DNA from 2 places in the Bradyrhizobium sp. CB2312 genome. Region 2 is predicted to be linked to the other one. Evidence: predicted binding sites of a transcription regulator. Region 2 holds the regulator's gene; the other holds the start of a gene.
The links. Region 2 encodes PhoB, which activates phosphate uptake and scavenging genes when phosphate is short. Its sites were predicted from a motif close to TGTCATNNANCTGTCAT; they were not measured.
Positions count from the first base shown of each region.

Region 1: a site for PhoB is predicted at 686-702, ahead of QA642_RS27770 (DUF47 domain-containing protein). Genes of this name have one in related genera too.

Region 1 covers NZ_CP121668.1:5,637,798-5,645,580, reverse strand. The annotation lists gene QA642_RS27775 (branched-chain amino acid ABC transporter permease) at 1-588, shown strand, start outside; gene QA642_RS27770 (DUF47 domain-containing protein) at 743-1,387, shown strand; gene QA642_RS27765 (inorganic phosphate transporter) at 1,484-2,488, shown strand; gene sugE (quaternary ammonium compound efflux SMR transporter SugE) at 2,481-2,795, opposite strand; gene QA642_RS27755 (peptide chain release factor 3) at 2,953-4,575, shown strand; gene QA642_RS27750 (hypothetical protein) at 4,806-5,384, shown strand; gene QA642_RS27745 (NnrU family protein) at 5,455-6,039, shown strand; gene QA642_RS27740 (class I adenylate-forming enzyme family protein) at 6,111-7,703, shown strand.
Region 2 covers NZ_CP121668.1:711,620-719,402, reverse strand. The annotation lists gene QA642_RS03395 (OpgC domain-containing protein) at 1-800, opposite strand, end outside; gene apaG (Co2+/Mg2+ efflux protein ApaG) at 985-1,377, shown strand; gene QA642_RS03385 (Hsp33 family molecular chaperone) at 1,513-2,520, opposite strand; gene argF (ornithine carbamoyltransferase) at 2,813-3,736, opposite strand; gene QA642_RS03375 (aspartate aminotransferase family protein) at 3,736-4,938, opposite strand; gene QA642_RS03370 (GcrA family cell cycle regulator) at 5,394-5,906, shown strand; gene phoB (phosphate regulon transcriptional regulator PhoB) at 6,012-6,719, opposite strand; gene phoU (phosphate signaling complex protein PhoU) at 6,742-7,458, opposite strand; gene pstB (phosphate ABC transporter ATP-binding protein PstB) at 7,470-7,783, opposite strand, start outside.

The DNA.
Region 1 (7,783 bases), 4.9 Mb from region 2:
GCGCTCTCGCAGCTCTTGTACTTCATCTATCTCCAGGCGCCGTTCACCCATGGTGAGGACGGCATCCAGGGCATTCCGCAGGGACGCATGTTCGGCGTGCTCGATCTGTCGAAGCCGACCGTGCTCTATTACGTCGTGCTGGTCGGCTTCCTCGCCGGCTTCCTGCTGATCTACCGCATCATCAACTCGCCGTTCGGCGAGGTGTTGAAGTCGATCCGCGAGAACGAGCCGCGCGCGATCTCGCTCGGCTATCGCACCGACCAGTACAAGTTCCTGGCGTTCGTGCTGTCGGGGACGCTGGCGGGCTTTGCCGGTGCGCTGAAGGTGTTCGTGGCGCAGAACGCCTCACTCACCGACGTGCACTGGACGATGTCGGGCGAGGTCGTGCTGATGACGCTGGTTGGCGGTCTCGGCACCATCTTCGGCCCGGTGGTTGGTGCCTTCGCCATCATCGCCATGCAGCAATACCTGGCGGGCTTCGGCCAGTGGGTGACGGTGATTCAGGGCTCGATTTTCGTGGTCTGCGTGCTCACCTTCCGCCGCGGCGTCATTGGCGAAATCGCCCATTACTTCCGGCGCTCGCTCTAAATCATTGATATCGCATCAATTTCATTGGTGCGCTAAAGCGGTGGATGATCCGGCTCCGCGGGCGTGAGAAGACACGCGCGCGGCGTCGAAATGGTCTATGACAGTTTTGTGACGGCTCGTTCGGGCCGGGCCATTTCGAGCCGGTAGCGACCCCATGATGCGTTGGTTTCGCGCTCTGCTTCCCAGGGAAGAGCGCTTTTTCGAACTGTTCGACCGCCATGCCCAGACCGTGATTCAGGGCGCCGTTGCACTCCAGGGCGTGCTCAATGGCGGCGAGGAGACGCCGGTCTATTGCCAGCGCGTCAACCAGTTCGAGAACGAGGCCGACAACATCACCCGCGAGGTGCTGACGGCGGTGCGACGCACTTTCATCACGCCGTTCGATCGCGGCGACATCAAGAACCTCATCACCTCGATGGACGACGCCATCGACCAGATGCAGCAGACCGCCAAGGCCGTGATGCTGTTCGAGGTCCGCACGTTCGAGCCGCCGATGCGCGAGATCGGCGGGCTCCTGATCGAGTGCGCCAATCTGGTCGGACGCGCATTGCCGCTGTTGCAATCGATCGGACCGAACGTCGCGATGCTGACCGCCATCACGGAGGAACTGACCAAGCTCGAGGGGCGCGTCGACGACCTCCATGACATCGGGCTGAAGGAATTGTTCCTCAAGCATCGCGATGGCAACGCGATGGATTTCATCGTCGGCGTCGAGATCTACGACCATCTGGAGAAAGTGGCCGACCGCTTTGACGACGTCGCGAACGAGATCAACAGCATCGTCATCGAGCAGGTCTAGCGCATGATCCGGAAAAGTGTGCAGCGGTTTTCCTTCGCGACAAACGCGGAACGCGTTTGCGCGGAGATCATGCGCGAAGAGTAAGGCAGGGCCGCCGTGGATGCCGTGTTGGGTCTTCCCGTCCTGGTCGGACTGATCGCCGTCGCGCTGCTGTTCGACTTCCTGAACGGCCTGCACGACGCCGCCAATTCGATCGCGACCATCGTGTCGACCCGCGTGCTGCGGCCGCAATTCGCGGTGTTCTGGGCCGCGTTCTTCAATTTCGTCGCCTTCATGGTGTTCGGCCTGCACGTCGCCCAGACCATCGGAACCGGCATCATCGATCCCTCGATCGTCGATGCCCAGGTGATCTTCGCCGCTCTCATCGGCGCCATCATCTGGAACCTCGTGACCTGGGCGCTGGGCATCCCGTCCTCCTCGTCGCATGCGCTGATCGGCGGCCTCGTCGGCGGCGGCATGGCCAAGGCCGGGATTTCGGCGGCGGTGTGGAGCGGTCTGTCGAAGACGGTGCTGGCGATCGTGCTGTCGCCGCTGGTCGGCTTCCTGCTGGCGATGCTGCTGGTGGCGATCGTGTCCTGGCTCTCGGTGCGCTCGACGCCGTTCGCGGTCGATCGCGCGTTCCGCATCCTGCAATTCGCCTCCGCCTCGCTCTATTCGCTCGGCCATGGCGGCAATGATGCGCAGAAGACCATGGGCATCATCGCCGTGCTGCTCTATTCGCAAGGCCATCTCGGCAGCGAATTCTCGGTGCCCTTCTGGGTGGTGCTGTCGTGCCAGGCGGCGATGGCGCTGGGGACGCTGATGGGGGGCTGGCGCATCGTCCGCACCATGGGCCTGCGCATCACCAAACTGACGCCGATGCAGGGCTTTTGCGCCGAGACCGGCGGTGCCGCGACCCTGTTCATGGCGACGTTCCTCGGCGTTCCCGTCTCGACCACCCACACCATCACTGGCGCCATCGTCGGCGTCGGCGCAGCCCGCCGGGTTTCGGCGGTGCGCTGGAACGTCGCAAGCTCGATCGTCTATGCCTGGGTGATCACGATCCCGGCCTCGGCGATCGTGGCTGCGCTGACCTGGTGGGCAGTCCAGCTCTTCAGGTGACGAGCTTCAGGCCGACGATGCCGGCAACGATCAGCCCGATGCTGGCGAGGCGGAAGGCGGTGGCGGGCTCGCCAAACAGGAAGATGCCGAGCGTGGCGGTGCCGACCGCGCCGATCCCGGTCCAGACCGCATAGGCGGTCCCGACGGGCAGGGATTTGAGGGCAAATCCCAGCAGAATGACGCTGCCGGCCATGGCCGCGAGCGTGACGACGGACGGAACAAGCCTGCTGAAACCCTCGGTGTATTTCAGCCCGATCGCCCAGGTGATCTCGAGAAGACCGGCGACGAACAGGATGCTCCAGGCCATGACGACCCTCCATTCAAGGCAGGGTCGTCCCCGCTGGCGATTGGCTGCGAAAGGGAGGGCCGTCCCTCCCGTCGGCGGATATGGGGCTGGCCGGAGGGCTCCGCAATCACCAAATGAGGCTTGATCAGGCCCATTTTCCCTGCCAAACGCTCCCGCCATGTCCGACATCGCCACCACCACAGCCGAATCGCCGGCCCGTTCCCCGCTTGCCTCTGAGGTGGCGCGACGACGGACCTTTGCGATCATCTCCCACCCCGACGCCGGCAAGACCACGCTGACCGAAAAGCTCCTGCTGTTCGGCGGCGCCATCAACCTCGCCGGCCAGGTCAAGGCCAAGGGCGAGCGGCGCAACACGCGTTCGGACTGGATGAAGATCGAGCGCGAGCGCGGCATCTCGGTCGTGACCTCGGTGATGACCTTCGAGTTCGAGGGCCTCGTGTTCAACCTCCTGGACACGCCGGGCCACGAGGACTTTTCGGAAGACACCTATCGCACGCTGACGGCCGTCGACTCCGCCGTCATGGTGATCGACGCCGCCAAGGGCATCGAGGCGCGCACCCGCAAGCTGTTCGAGGTGTGCCGGTTGCGCGACATCCCGATCATCACCTTCATCAACAAGATGGACCGTGAGAGCCGGGACGTGTTCGAGCTGCTCGACGAGATCGAAAAGACCCTGGCGCTCGACACCACGCCAATGACCTGGCCGGTTGGCCGCGGCCGCGACTTCCTTGGCACCTACGACGTCATTAACGGCGGTGTCCGCCTGCTCGAAGGCGGCGGTGCCAAGACCGGCGCCGTGCAGCAGATCGAGATCGCCGAGCTCGCCAAGCTCAACGCCAATCTCGACGCCTCTGCTGTGAAGGACGAACTCGAGCTCGTCACCGAAGCTTCAAAACCATTCGAGCTCGACGCGTTTCGCGAAGGGCATCTAACGCCGGTCTATTTCGGCAGCGCGCTGCGCAATTTCGGCGTCGGCGACCTCCTGGAAGGTCTCGGCAGGTTCGCGCCCGAGCCGCGCGCGCAGGACAGCGACCAGCGCAAGGTCGAGGCCACCGATCCGCGCATGAGCGCCTTCGTGTTCAAGATCCAGGCCAACATGGATCCGAACCACCGCGACCGCATTGCCTTCGCGCGCCTGTGCTCCGGCAAGCTCAGCCGTGGCATGAAGGCGAAGCTGGTGCGCACCGGCAAGAGCATGCCGCTGTCGAGCCCGCAATTCTTCTTCGCGCAGGACCGCTCGGTGGCGGACGAGGCCTTTGCCGGCGATGTCGTCGGCATCCCCAATCACGGCACGCTCCGCATCGGCGACACGCTGACCGAAGGCGAGGATTTCAACTTTGTCGGCGTGCCGAGCTTTGCGCCGGAAATCGTTCGCCGCGTCCGGCTCACCGACGCCATGAAGGCGAAGAAGCTGAAGGAAGCGCTTCAGCAGATGTCGGAAGAGGGCGTGGTCCAGGTGTTCCGGCCGCGCGACGGCGCGCCCGCACTGGTCGGCGTGGTCGGCGCACTTCAGCTCGACGTGCTGAAGGCGCGCCTCGAAGCCGAATATTCGCTGCCGGTCGAATTCGAGGTCAGCGAGTTCCAGCTCGCGCGCTGGGTTTCCTCCGAGGACCGCAAGAAGCTCGACACCTTCATCGCCGCCAACACCTCCAGCATTGCCGACGATGTCGACGGCGATCCCGTGTACCTGGCGCGGAACGAGTTCTATCTCGGCTACACCAGGGAGCGCGCCGAGGGCATCGAGTTCACCAACGTCAAGGACGTCAAGAAGAAAGGGTAGGGCGCTCTCGCCCGCCACTGGCCACACGCCCCACTATCATTCCCCGCGAAGGCGGGGAATCCAGTACGCCGCAGCCCATCGATCCAATCATTGCCGTCACGGCGTACTGGGTCGCCCGGTCAAGCCGGGCGACGACAGCGTGCTTGAACGCAAGCATGTGAACGTCCGCAGGCTTGACGTTGTCAGAGGCAATGCCACCTTCGACTCGTGTGACATCGCGAGCTCGCATCATGTGGCGCGTCATCCTTCCTTTTCTCCTGCTGGCGATCTCGACGATGGCGGCCGACGCGCGGCCGCGCCAGATCAATCCGATTCCGTTTTCGCACGAGCCGTGCAGCGTCCTCGACGGCCGGCCCTGTACGCCGTATTATTGCAGCCCGCTCGAGCCCGGCCCCTGCATTCCCGAGATCGACTATCCCTACGGCCAGAAACTCCAGCTCACGATCGAGAGCGTTCCGTCCGACGCCGATCGCGCCAAGTATCAAAGGCCGGATCACGACCTCGACACGATCGGCGACCTCTTCGCCGAGCTGCGCAGCTGCTGGTCGCCACCCTCTGACAATACACGGGCGGGCATGCAGATGTCGGTGCGTTTCAGCTTCAACAAGGCGGGCGGCCTGATCGGCCCGCCACGCCTGACATACGCGACCGCGGGCGTCCCCGCCGACATCCGAACCACCTATCTCAACGCGATCAATTCATCGCTGAAAGCCTGTCTGCCGCTGAAATTCACCGGCGGCCTCGGCGGCGCGCTGGCCGGACGGCCGATTGCGATCCGCTACGTCGACAATCGGGAGCCCGGCAAGTAGCGCGTCAGTTGCGACCGGCGGCCAATCGATGATACGCCATGGGCGGGGCGCTGGACGAGGGGAGGATGTCGTGGGTCTGCTGGTCATGATCCTGGGGCTGGTGCTGTTTTTCGCGGCCCATGTTTTCACCACGAAACGTGAGGCACGCGGGCAGGCCATCGCGCGGCTGGGCGAGGGGACCTACAAGCTCCTCTACTCCGTCGTTTCGCTTGCGGGGCTGGCGCTGATCATCTGGGGCTTTGCCCATTATCGCAGTTCCGGCTGGATCGATGTCTGGTATCCGCCGAAGGCGCTCAAGCACATTACCCTGGCGCTGATGCTTCCCGCGGTCATCCTGGTGGTCGCCTCCTACCTGCGCGGCCGCATCTATGCGACGTTGAAGCATCCGATGCTGGCCGGCATCAAGCTCTGGGCGGCGGCGCATCTGCTCGCCAACGGCGATCTCGGCTCCATCATCCTGTTCGGCTCGTTCCTGGGCTGGGCGGTGTATGACCGCATCTCGCTCAAGCATCGCAAGGACGCCGGCGGGCCGCCGATCCCGGTGGGCGGCGTCACCAACGATCTGATCGCGGTCGCCGTCGGCATCGTTGCGTATCTGGCGCTGGCCTTTGCGTTCCATCCTGTCGTGATCGGCGTTCCCGTCATGGGCATCTAGCCGACCGGCACAAGACAGCACCGCTCGATCGTGCGCGGAAGATAACAAGAGCAATAAGCCGAGGCGTTCCGATGGACTGGTCGCAATCTCAGATTTCGCCGATGCGTCTCGAGGCGCGCTTTGGCGATCGGGTGGTGCCGGCGTTCTGCGACCGTCCCGCGAACCTGTGGGCGATGATCGCAGACGCCTGCGCCCGCAATGCCGATGGCGAAGCGCTCATCGCAGGCGACGTCCGCCTGAGCTGGCGGCAGGCGGTGGAGCGGTCGGCACGGATCGCGGCGGGCTTTCGCAAGCTCGGCCTGCAACGCGGCGATCGTGTTGCGATCCTGCTCGGCAACCGCATCGAGTTTCCGCTTCTGCTGTTCGCCGCCGTGCATGAGGGCCTCGTCACGGTGCTGCTCAGCACGCGCCAGCAGAAGCCGGAGATCGCCTATGTGCTCGCCGATTGCGGCGCGAAGGTCCTGATCCATGAGGCGGGGCTCGCCGACCGGCTGCCCGATGCATCGGATGTGCCCGCTGTGATCCACCGCGTCGTCGTCGACAGCGATCCGGTCCTGTCGCGTTTCGCCACGCTCGCTGACCACGCGCCGGCCTCGGCGCCGGTCGAGGTGGGTGAAGAGGACACCGCAATGATCCTCTACACATCGGGCACGACGGGCAAGCCGAAGGGCGCGATGCTCGCCCATTGCAACATCGTGCATTCCTCGATGGTGTTCGTGTCCTGCCTGCAATTGACGGCAGCGGACCGTTCGATCGCGGCCGTGCCGCTCGGCCACGTCACCGGCGTCGTCGCCAACATCACGACGATGATCCGCTGCGGCGGCGCACTGATCATCATGCCGGAGTTCAAGGCCGCGGATTATCTCAAGCTCGCCGCGCGCGAGCGCGTCACTTACACGGTGATGGTGCCGGCGATGTACAATCTCTGCCTGCTCCAGCCCGATTTCGACAACTATGATCTCTCGAGCTGGCGCATCGGCGGCTTCGGCGGCGCGCCGATGCCGGTCGCGACCATCGAGAAGCTCAAGGCGACGATCCCCGGCCTGAAGCTTGCGAACTGCTACGGCGCGACCGAAACGACGTCACCGTCGACGATCATGCCGGGCGAGCTGACCGCGAGCCACATCGATAGCGTGGGCCTGCCGTGCCCCGGTGCACGCATCATCGCGATGGGGCCTGATGGCCGTGAGCTGCCGCCCGGCGAGATCGGCGAACTCTGGATTCGGAGCGCCTCCGTCATCAAGGGCTACTGGAACAATCCGAAGGCGACCGCCGAGAGCTTCACCGCTGGATTCTGGCACTCCGGCGATCTCGGCTCGGTCGACGCCGAAGGCTTTGTCCGCGTGTTCGACCGGCAGAAGGACATGATCAACCGCGGCGGCCTGAAGATCTATTCCGCCGAGGTCGAATCCGTCCTAGCCGGCCATCCCGCGGTGGTCGAGAGTGCGATCATCGCCAGGGCGTGCCCGGTGCTTGGCGAGCGCGTCCATGCCGTCGTGGTGACACGCGCGCCGGTGGCCGCCGATGCCTTGCGGGCCTGGTGCGCGGAACGGCTGTCCGACTACAAGGTCCCCGAGACCATGGCGATCACTGCCGAGCCGCTGCCGCGCAATGCCAATGGCAAGGTGCTGAAGCGGCAGCTGCGGGAGCTCTTGGGGACCTGAGCCGGCCAGAGGGTGGTTTCGGGCTTCTGCCGGGTGGTTAACGCCTTGATTGGGCTGGCTTTGCCTTGCCACCGCCATAT
Region 2 (7,783 bases):
ACGTAGAACGCCGCGACGATATAGGCGACCGCGATCCACATCGTCACCGGTGAGGCCAGGATACGCGACATGCGCCGCGCACCTCCGAGCGCGCACCATGCACCGAACACGAACAGCAATTGCCAGGCGAGCGGATTGAACGCCCAGAAGCCGTTCGGATAGGCGGAGAAGTAGAGATCGAATTCCCAGGTCACCGCATAGAGCACGGCCGAGAGCGCGAGCGTGACGTCGGGCTTCCACTTCATCGACCACAGGATCAGCGGCAACGCCAGCATCAGCACGATGTACAGCGGCAGCACGTCCATGTTGACGGGACGGAAGCGCAGCAGCAGCGCCTGCACGATGGTGATGTCGGGCTGCTTGAGGAAATCCATGATCCCCATCTCTTCGGTGTAGAGCGGGTTCTCGAAGCTGGTCGCCACATAGGAGATCTCGGCGAGGAAGATCGTGAACAGGAAGACGTGGGCGACGTAGATCTGCCAGACGCGCCGCAGGATGCGCGCGGTGGCGATGACGACGCCGCTCTCCAGCATCGCCCGGCCGTAGACGAAGGCAGCCGTGTAGCCGGAGATGAAGATGAATATCTCGGTGGCGTCGCTGAAGCCGTAATTGCGGATCGTGAACCAGGTGAGAAGGCTCGGCGGCAGATGGTCGATGAAGATCAGCCACAGCGCAAGGCCGCGGAACAGGTCGAGCCGGAGCTCGCGCTCGCCGATGGCGGGCAGCGAGATGGCCGGCGCGGCCGCGCGCGGTTTCGCGGTTCCCGCGATCGATCCCGTCACTTGGTCGGCAATGGTCATCGGGGCCTAGAAACCCTTGCGCAAGTCGCGACGCATGAAGGAGTTTACAGGTCCGGCCACTGTCTCGCAAAGCGCGCCGGATCACATTTGGGGGTCTACTTCCTCGCGAATTCTGGCGGGACGATGTCGTGAAAACCGCCTCGGGCGTTTGGTTCCGGAGCCGGATTTCGTTATGATGGCGGTCATGTACCGCGCCGTGACCCGCCAGATCGAAGTGACCGTCGAGCCGAACTTTGTTCCGGAGCAGTCGTCGGCCGACCGCTCGCGCTTTTTCTGGTCCTACACCATCGTCATCACCAATTCCGGCGAGGAGACCGTGCAGCTCAAGACGCGGCACTGGATCATCACCGACGCCTCCGGCCGCCAGCAGGAGGTGAAGGGCGAGGGCGTCGTCGGCGAGCAGCCGATCCTCGCCCCCGGCGAGCGCTTCGAATACACCTCAGGCGTCCCGCTCTCGACCGCCTCCGGCTTCATGACGGGCCGCTACCAGATGGTCAGCGAAAGCGGCGAGCGTTTCGAGATCGAGGTGCCGACATTCTCGCTGGACAGCCCGGACAGCAAGCGGGTGTTGAACTAGCGCAGGCGCGCCTCGGTGCCGTAGGGCGGGCAAAGCGAAGCGTGCCCACAATATCGCGATTGCGGAGGCGTGGTGGGCACGGCGCTCTGCGCCTTTGCCCACCCTACGGCACCGGGCACTTGGCCGGCAGTACGCTTACGCGTCCTCGACGCCCGCCTCATCCGGCGTGAACTGATACACCGAGCTGCAGAACTCGCAGGTCACGACGACCTTGTCGTCCTTGACCATCGCTGCGCGATCGTCGGGCGAAAAGCTCTTCAGCATGGACGCGACCGCATCGCGCGAGCAGGAGCATTGCGCCTTGAGAGACAAGGGCTTGAACACGCGCACGCCGCGCTCGTGGAAGAGGCGATAGAGCAGCCGCTCGCCGGACAGCTCCGGATCGATCAGCTCGACATCCTCGACGGTCTCTATCAGCGAGCGTGCCTCGACCCAGGCGTCGTCCTCGGCAACGCTGTGCACCACGGCGCCTTCGGGAGCATCGCCGGGATGCAAATCCGCCTGCCGCGCGCGCTCGGGCGCTTTCGGCAGAAACTGCATCAGCATGCCGCCGGCGCGCCAGCGGTGCTTACCGCCGTCGCTACTGCGCCACTCCTCGCCGACAGCAAGGCGCACCTTGGTCGGGATCTGCTCGGAGCGCAGGAAATATTCGTGAGCGGCGTCTTCCAAACCACCGCCGTCGAGCGCGACCAGGCCCTGGTAGCGGCTCATGTCGGGGCCCTGGTCGATGGTCATGGCGAGATGACCGCGGCCGAGCAGCGTCCCGGAATCCTTGGCGTCACCGAGCCGCGCGGCATCGAAGCGCGCATAGGCGCGCAGGCGATCCGGCGCCTGGTAGTCCACCACCAGGAACGACACCGGACCGTCGGTCTGGGCCTGGAGGATGAAGCGGCCCTCGAATTTCAGCGCCGAGCCGAGCAGCGTCGTCAGCACGATGGCCTCGCCGAGCAGCTTGCCGACCGGCGCCGGATAATCGTGCTTGGTCAGGATCTCGTCGAGCGCGGGCCCAAGCCGCACCAGGCGACCGCGCACGTCAAGCGCGTCGACCTCGTAGGGCAGCACGGCGTCATCGATCGGAACCGCTGATGGCGCGCGAACCGGGCCTTCAGGCCCGGTTTTCATGTCAGGGGATTGGAAAACCATGGCGCTTTATCTGGGGTCGGAGGTGGTGAAATGGAAGGGTCGCGAGGCGGTGTGTTCCGGATGCAGTTATGATCGCACACGATAACGCAAATTCGATGTCGTCCCGGGGCGCGCGAAGCGTTGACACGGGACCTCATGGCCACGGGATTGCGTCATAGCCCGCGTAGCCCGGATGGAGCGCAGCGTAATCCGGGCCCACTCCGTCTGCTGACGCAAACCCGGATTTCGCGGAGCCTGTCATCGGGCGGCGCTTCGCGCCGACCCGTTGGCTCCATCCTGGCTACAGGTGAGATTACTTCACCGCGTCGAAGCACCAGGCCAGAATGCCCTTCTGCGCATGCAGACGATTTTCTGCCTCGTCGAACACGACCGATTGCGGGCCGTCGATCACTTCGTCCGTGACCTCCTCGCCGCGATGGGCCGGCAGGCAGTGCATGAACAGCGCGTCGGGCTTGGCCAGCGACATCAGCTTGGCATTGACCTGGTAGGGCTTGAGCACGTTGTGACGGTGCTCGCCTTCCTTGTCGCCCATCGACACCCAGGTGTCGGTGACGACGCAGTCGGCGCCCTTCACGGCGGCCTCGGGATCGGTGCCGAGCACGATCGGCGCGTTCGTCGCCTTGATCCAGTCGCGCATCACCTTCTTCGGCGCGAGCTCCGGGGGCGTTGCGACATTGAGCTTGAACTTGAAGCGCTCGGCGGCGTGGGCCCAGGAGGCCAGCACGTTGTTGTCGTCGCCGGTCCAGGCCACCGTCCGGCCCTCGATCGGGCCGCGATGCTCCTCATAGGTCATGAGGTCGGCCATCACCTGGCAGGGATGCGAACGCCGCGTCAGGCCGTTGATGACGGGCACGGTCGCGTGTTGCGCAAGCTCCAGCAGCGCCTCGTGGTTGAGGATGCGGATCATGATGGCGTCGACATAGCGCGACAGCACGCGCGCGGTGTCGGCGATGGTCTCGCCGCGGCCGAGTTGCATCTCGGCGCCGGTGAGCATGATGGGCTCGCCGCCGAGCTGGCGCATGGCGACGTCGAACGACACGCGGGTGCGGGTCGAGGGACGCTCGAAGATCATCGCCAGCGTCTTGCCTTCGAGCGGCTTCACCGGCTGGTGGGCCTTCTGCTTCGCCTTCATCGCGGAGGATGCGGCGAGCATCCGCTTGAGCTCCGTCAGCGGCAGCTCGTTGATGTCGAGGAAATGCTTGGGTGAACTGGTCATCAGCTTGCCGCCCGCTTGTTGCCGGCAAGCGCCGTGCAGGCGCGCTCGAGCCGCGCGACGCCATCCTCGATCTCGGCTTCGGTGACGACGAGAGGCGGCAGGAAACGCACGACATTGTCGCCGGCGCCGACGGTGAGCAATTTTTCGTTGCGCAGCGCCGCGACGAGATCGGCGGAGGGCACCACGGCCTTGATGCCGATCAGGAGGCCCTCGCCGCGCACTTCGCTGACGACATCGGGATGACGATCGATCACGGAGGCGAGCTTCTGCTTGAGCAGCAGCGACATCTTCTGCACGTGATCGAAGAAGCCGGGCTTGAGCATGACGTCGAGAACGGCGTTCGCAGCCGAGATCGCGAGCGGATTGCCGCCGAAGGTCGAGCCGTGCGAGCCAGGGCCCATGCCGGCCGCCGCCTCCGCGGTCGCGAGGATCGCGCCGATCGGGAAGCCGCCGCCGAGCGCTTTGGCCAGCGACATCACGTCAGGCGTCACGCCGGTGCGCCGGTGAGCGAAGAGATCGCCGGTACGGCCCATGCCGGTCTGCACCTCGTCGAACGCGAGCAGCAGGCCCTTGTCGTCGCAGAGCTGGCGCAACGCCTTGAGGAAGGCGGGCGGCGACGAACGCACGCCGCCCTCGCCCTGGATCGGCTCGATCAGGATGCCGGCGGTCTGCGGGCCGATCGCCTTCTTCACGGCCTCGATGTCGCCATGCGGCACCTGGTCGAAACCGTCCATCGGCGGACCAAAACCTTCGAGATATTTTGCAGCCCCCGTCGCAGCCAGCGTTGCCAGCGTGCGGCCGTGGAAGGCGCCTTCGAAGGTGATGATGCGGTAGCGCTCGGGATGCCCCTTGGAGAAATGATGATGGCGGACCAGCTTGATCACGCCCTCCAGCGCTTCGGCGCCGGAATTGCAGAAGAAAACGAAGTCCGCAAAGCTCTCGCTGCACAGGCGCGCGGCGAGCTTCTCGCCGTCCGGGCTCTGGAACAGGTTCGACATATGCCACAGCTTCGTCGCTTGCTCTTGCAACGCCTTGACGAGCGCGGGATGGGCGTGGCCGAGCGCGTTCACCGCGACGCCCGAGGTGAAATCGAGATAGCGCTCGCCATTGGTCGCGATCAGCCAGCAGCCTTCGCCGCGCTCGAAACCGAGGTCGGCCCTGGCGAAAACGGGAAGCAAATGCGGCGCGGCGCTGTTGGTCATGACGATCACTTGGATGTTGCGGACGGCCTGAATGCGTTGCGCAACGCACCATTGACCGGCCCGGAAAACGAAACGTGCCGCCTTTTAAGGGCGGCACGTGCGACTATCTTATGCCTGGTGAGACGGGTGTCAATGCCGCCCGGAAAGCCCCGGGAAACGCTGAATCCGTAGTCTTGCGGTGCCGATTTTGCGGGATTTTCACCACGGAACATGTGGAAGCGAGTCGGCGGACTCTTGCGCGCGAGTCACGCCATATTGTAGCGTTTGGACTGTCAGATACGACATCTCGTGCAGCAGTTCTGATCCCAAGAGTCCTCATGTACCGGCGTAAACGTTCGGGCGCACCTCGCGTGCCCGGCGAGCCTTAAGGGATTCTGGCGGCACGGGTTTTTCAAGGCTTAGGCATTCGCTGTGAGGCCCCAGGATGGCTGGCCGGCAGCGAGGGAAAGGGTGCAATGACGGTTTTGACCTGGTCCGATGATCGCGTCGAGCAGCTGAAAAAGCTCTGGGAGGCCGGACTTTCGGCCAGCCAGATCGCGGCCGAGCTCGGCAATGTGACCCGCAATGCCGTGATCGGCAAAGTGCACAGGCTCGGCCTGTCCGGCCGCGCCAAGAGCCCCTCATCGGCAGCGCCCCGGCCGCGCAAGGCCCGCCCCGCGCAGCACATGATGCGCGTGAGCCGTCCGATCTCGCGCGGCAATACCGCACTGGCGCAGGCCTTCGAGGTCGAGGTGGAGGCCGAGCCGGTCACCTACGACAACGTGGTGCCGATGAGCCAGCGGCTGTCGCTGCTGGAGCTGAACGAGGCGACCTGCCACTGGCCGGTCGGCGATCCCTCGAGCCCGGATTTCTTCTTCTGCGGCGGCAAGGCGCTCTCCGGCCTGCCCTATTGCGCGCAGCACTCGCGCGTCGCCTACCAGCCGGCGGCGGATCGCCGCCGTGCGCCGGCAAAGCCCGGCACGCGCTGAACACTGCTTCAAACGACATCGTCCCGGCACGCGGCCGGGACGACCCGAGACATATAAAAAGCGCGCCACTTGGCGCGCTTTTATTTTGCACGCTTGCAATCGTACTTACGTCTGCTCCGCCTTCGCGAAGCGGTCGTCGAGCGCGTAGCCGGCACCGCGGACGGTGCGGATCGGGTCCTGCTCGCGGCCAAGATTGAGCAGCTTGCGCAGACGGCCGATATGCACGTCGACGGTGCGTTCGTCGATGTAGATGTCGCGGCCCCAGACGCTGTCCAGCAGCTGCTCGCGCGAGAACACGCGGCCGGGATGCTCGAGGAAGAACTCCAGCAGGCGATATTCGGTCGGGCCGAGATCGATCGGCCGGCCCGAGCGCGCGACGCGGCGCTTGTCGCGGTCGAGCTCGATGTCGCCATAGGCGAGCACGGTGGCGAGCCGCTCCGGGCTTGCGCGACGCAGGAGGCCCTTCACGCGCGCCAGCAGCTCCGGCACCGAGAACGGCTTGACGATGTAATCGTCGGCGCCGGTCGCAAGACCCCGCACCCGCTCGCTCTCCTCGCCGCGCGCGGTGAGCATGATGATTGGGAGCTGCTTGGTCTCCGGGCGGGTGCGCAGCCGCCGGCACAGCTCGATGCCGGAGAGGCCCGGCAGCATCCAGTCGAGCACGATCAGGTCGGGGATGTGCTCCTTGAGACGGGTGTCGGCGTCGTCGCCGCGCATCACCGTCTCGACGTCATAGCCGTCGCCTTCGAGGTTGTAGCGAAGCAGCTCGGTGAGAGCTTCCTCGTCTTCAACCACCATAATGCGTGCGCCCATGGTGTCGTCGCTCCTTGACTCTTCAGCTATTCGGGACCGTCGTGGCAAAGGTCGTCATGTCACCCTTCGGCCGCTTGTCGGTGATCGCCTGGCCCTCGATCATGTAGAACACGGTCTCGGCGATGTTGGTGGCATGGTCACCGATGCGCTCGATGTTCTTGGCGCAGAACATCAGATGGATGCAGAACGAGATGTTGCGCGGATCCTCCATCATGTAGGTGAGGAGCTCGCGGAACAGCGAGGTGCAGATGGCGTCGACTTCCTCGTCGCCCTTCCACACCGCCATCGCCGCCGGCAGGTCGTGCGCGGCGTAGGCGTCCAGCACCGACTTGACCTGCTGCTGCACGAGGTCGGTCATGTGCTCGAGGCCGCGGAACAGCTTCAGCGGATGGAAGTCGGTCTCCAGCGCCGCGACGCGCTTGCCCATGTTCTTGGCGAGGTCGCCGATGCGCTCGAGATCGGTCGCGACGCGCATGGCGCCGACGATCTCGCGCAGGTCCACCGCCATCGGCTGGCGCCGGGCGATGGTGAGAACGGCACGCTCCTCGATCTTCTTCTGGAGTGCGTCGATGTCGGCGTCGGTGGTGACGACGCGCTGGCCGAGAGCGACGTCACGGCGGATCAGCGCGTCGACGGAATCGACGATCATGCGCTCGGCAATGCCGCCCATCTCGGCGACCAGGCGGGTGAGCTCCTGGAGGTCGGTGTCGAAGGCCTTTGCGGTATGTTCAGAACCCATATCCCGTCTCCTCAGCCGAACCGGCCGGTGATGTAATCCTGCGTGCGCCGATCGCTCGGCGACGTGAAGATCTTGCTGGTGTCGTCGAACTCGATCAGCTCCCCGAGATACATGAAGGCGGTCTTGTCGGAGACGCGGGCCGCCTGCTGCATGTTGTGGGTGACGATCGCGATCGTGTAGTTCTCGGAGAGCTCCTGGATCAGCTCCTCGACCTTGGCGGTCGAGATCGGGTCGAGCGCCGAGCAGGGCTCGTCGAACAGGATCACCTCGGGCCGCACCGCAACGGTGCGGGCGATGCAGAGGCGCTGCTGCTGGCCGCCGGAGA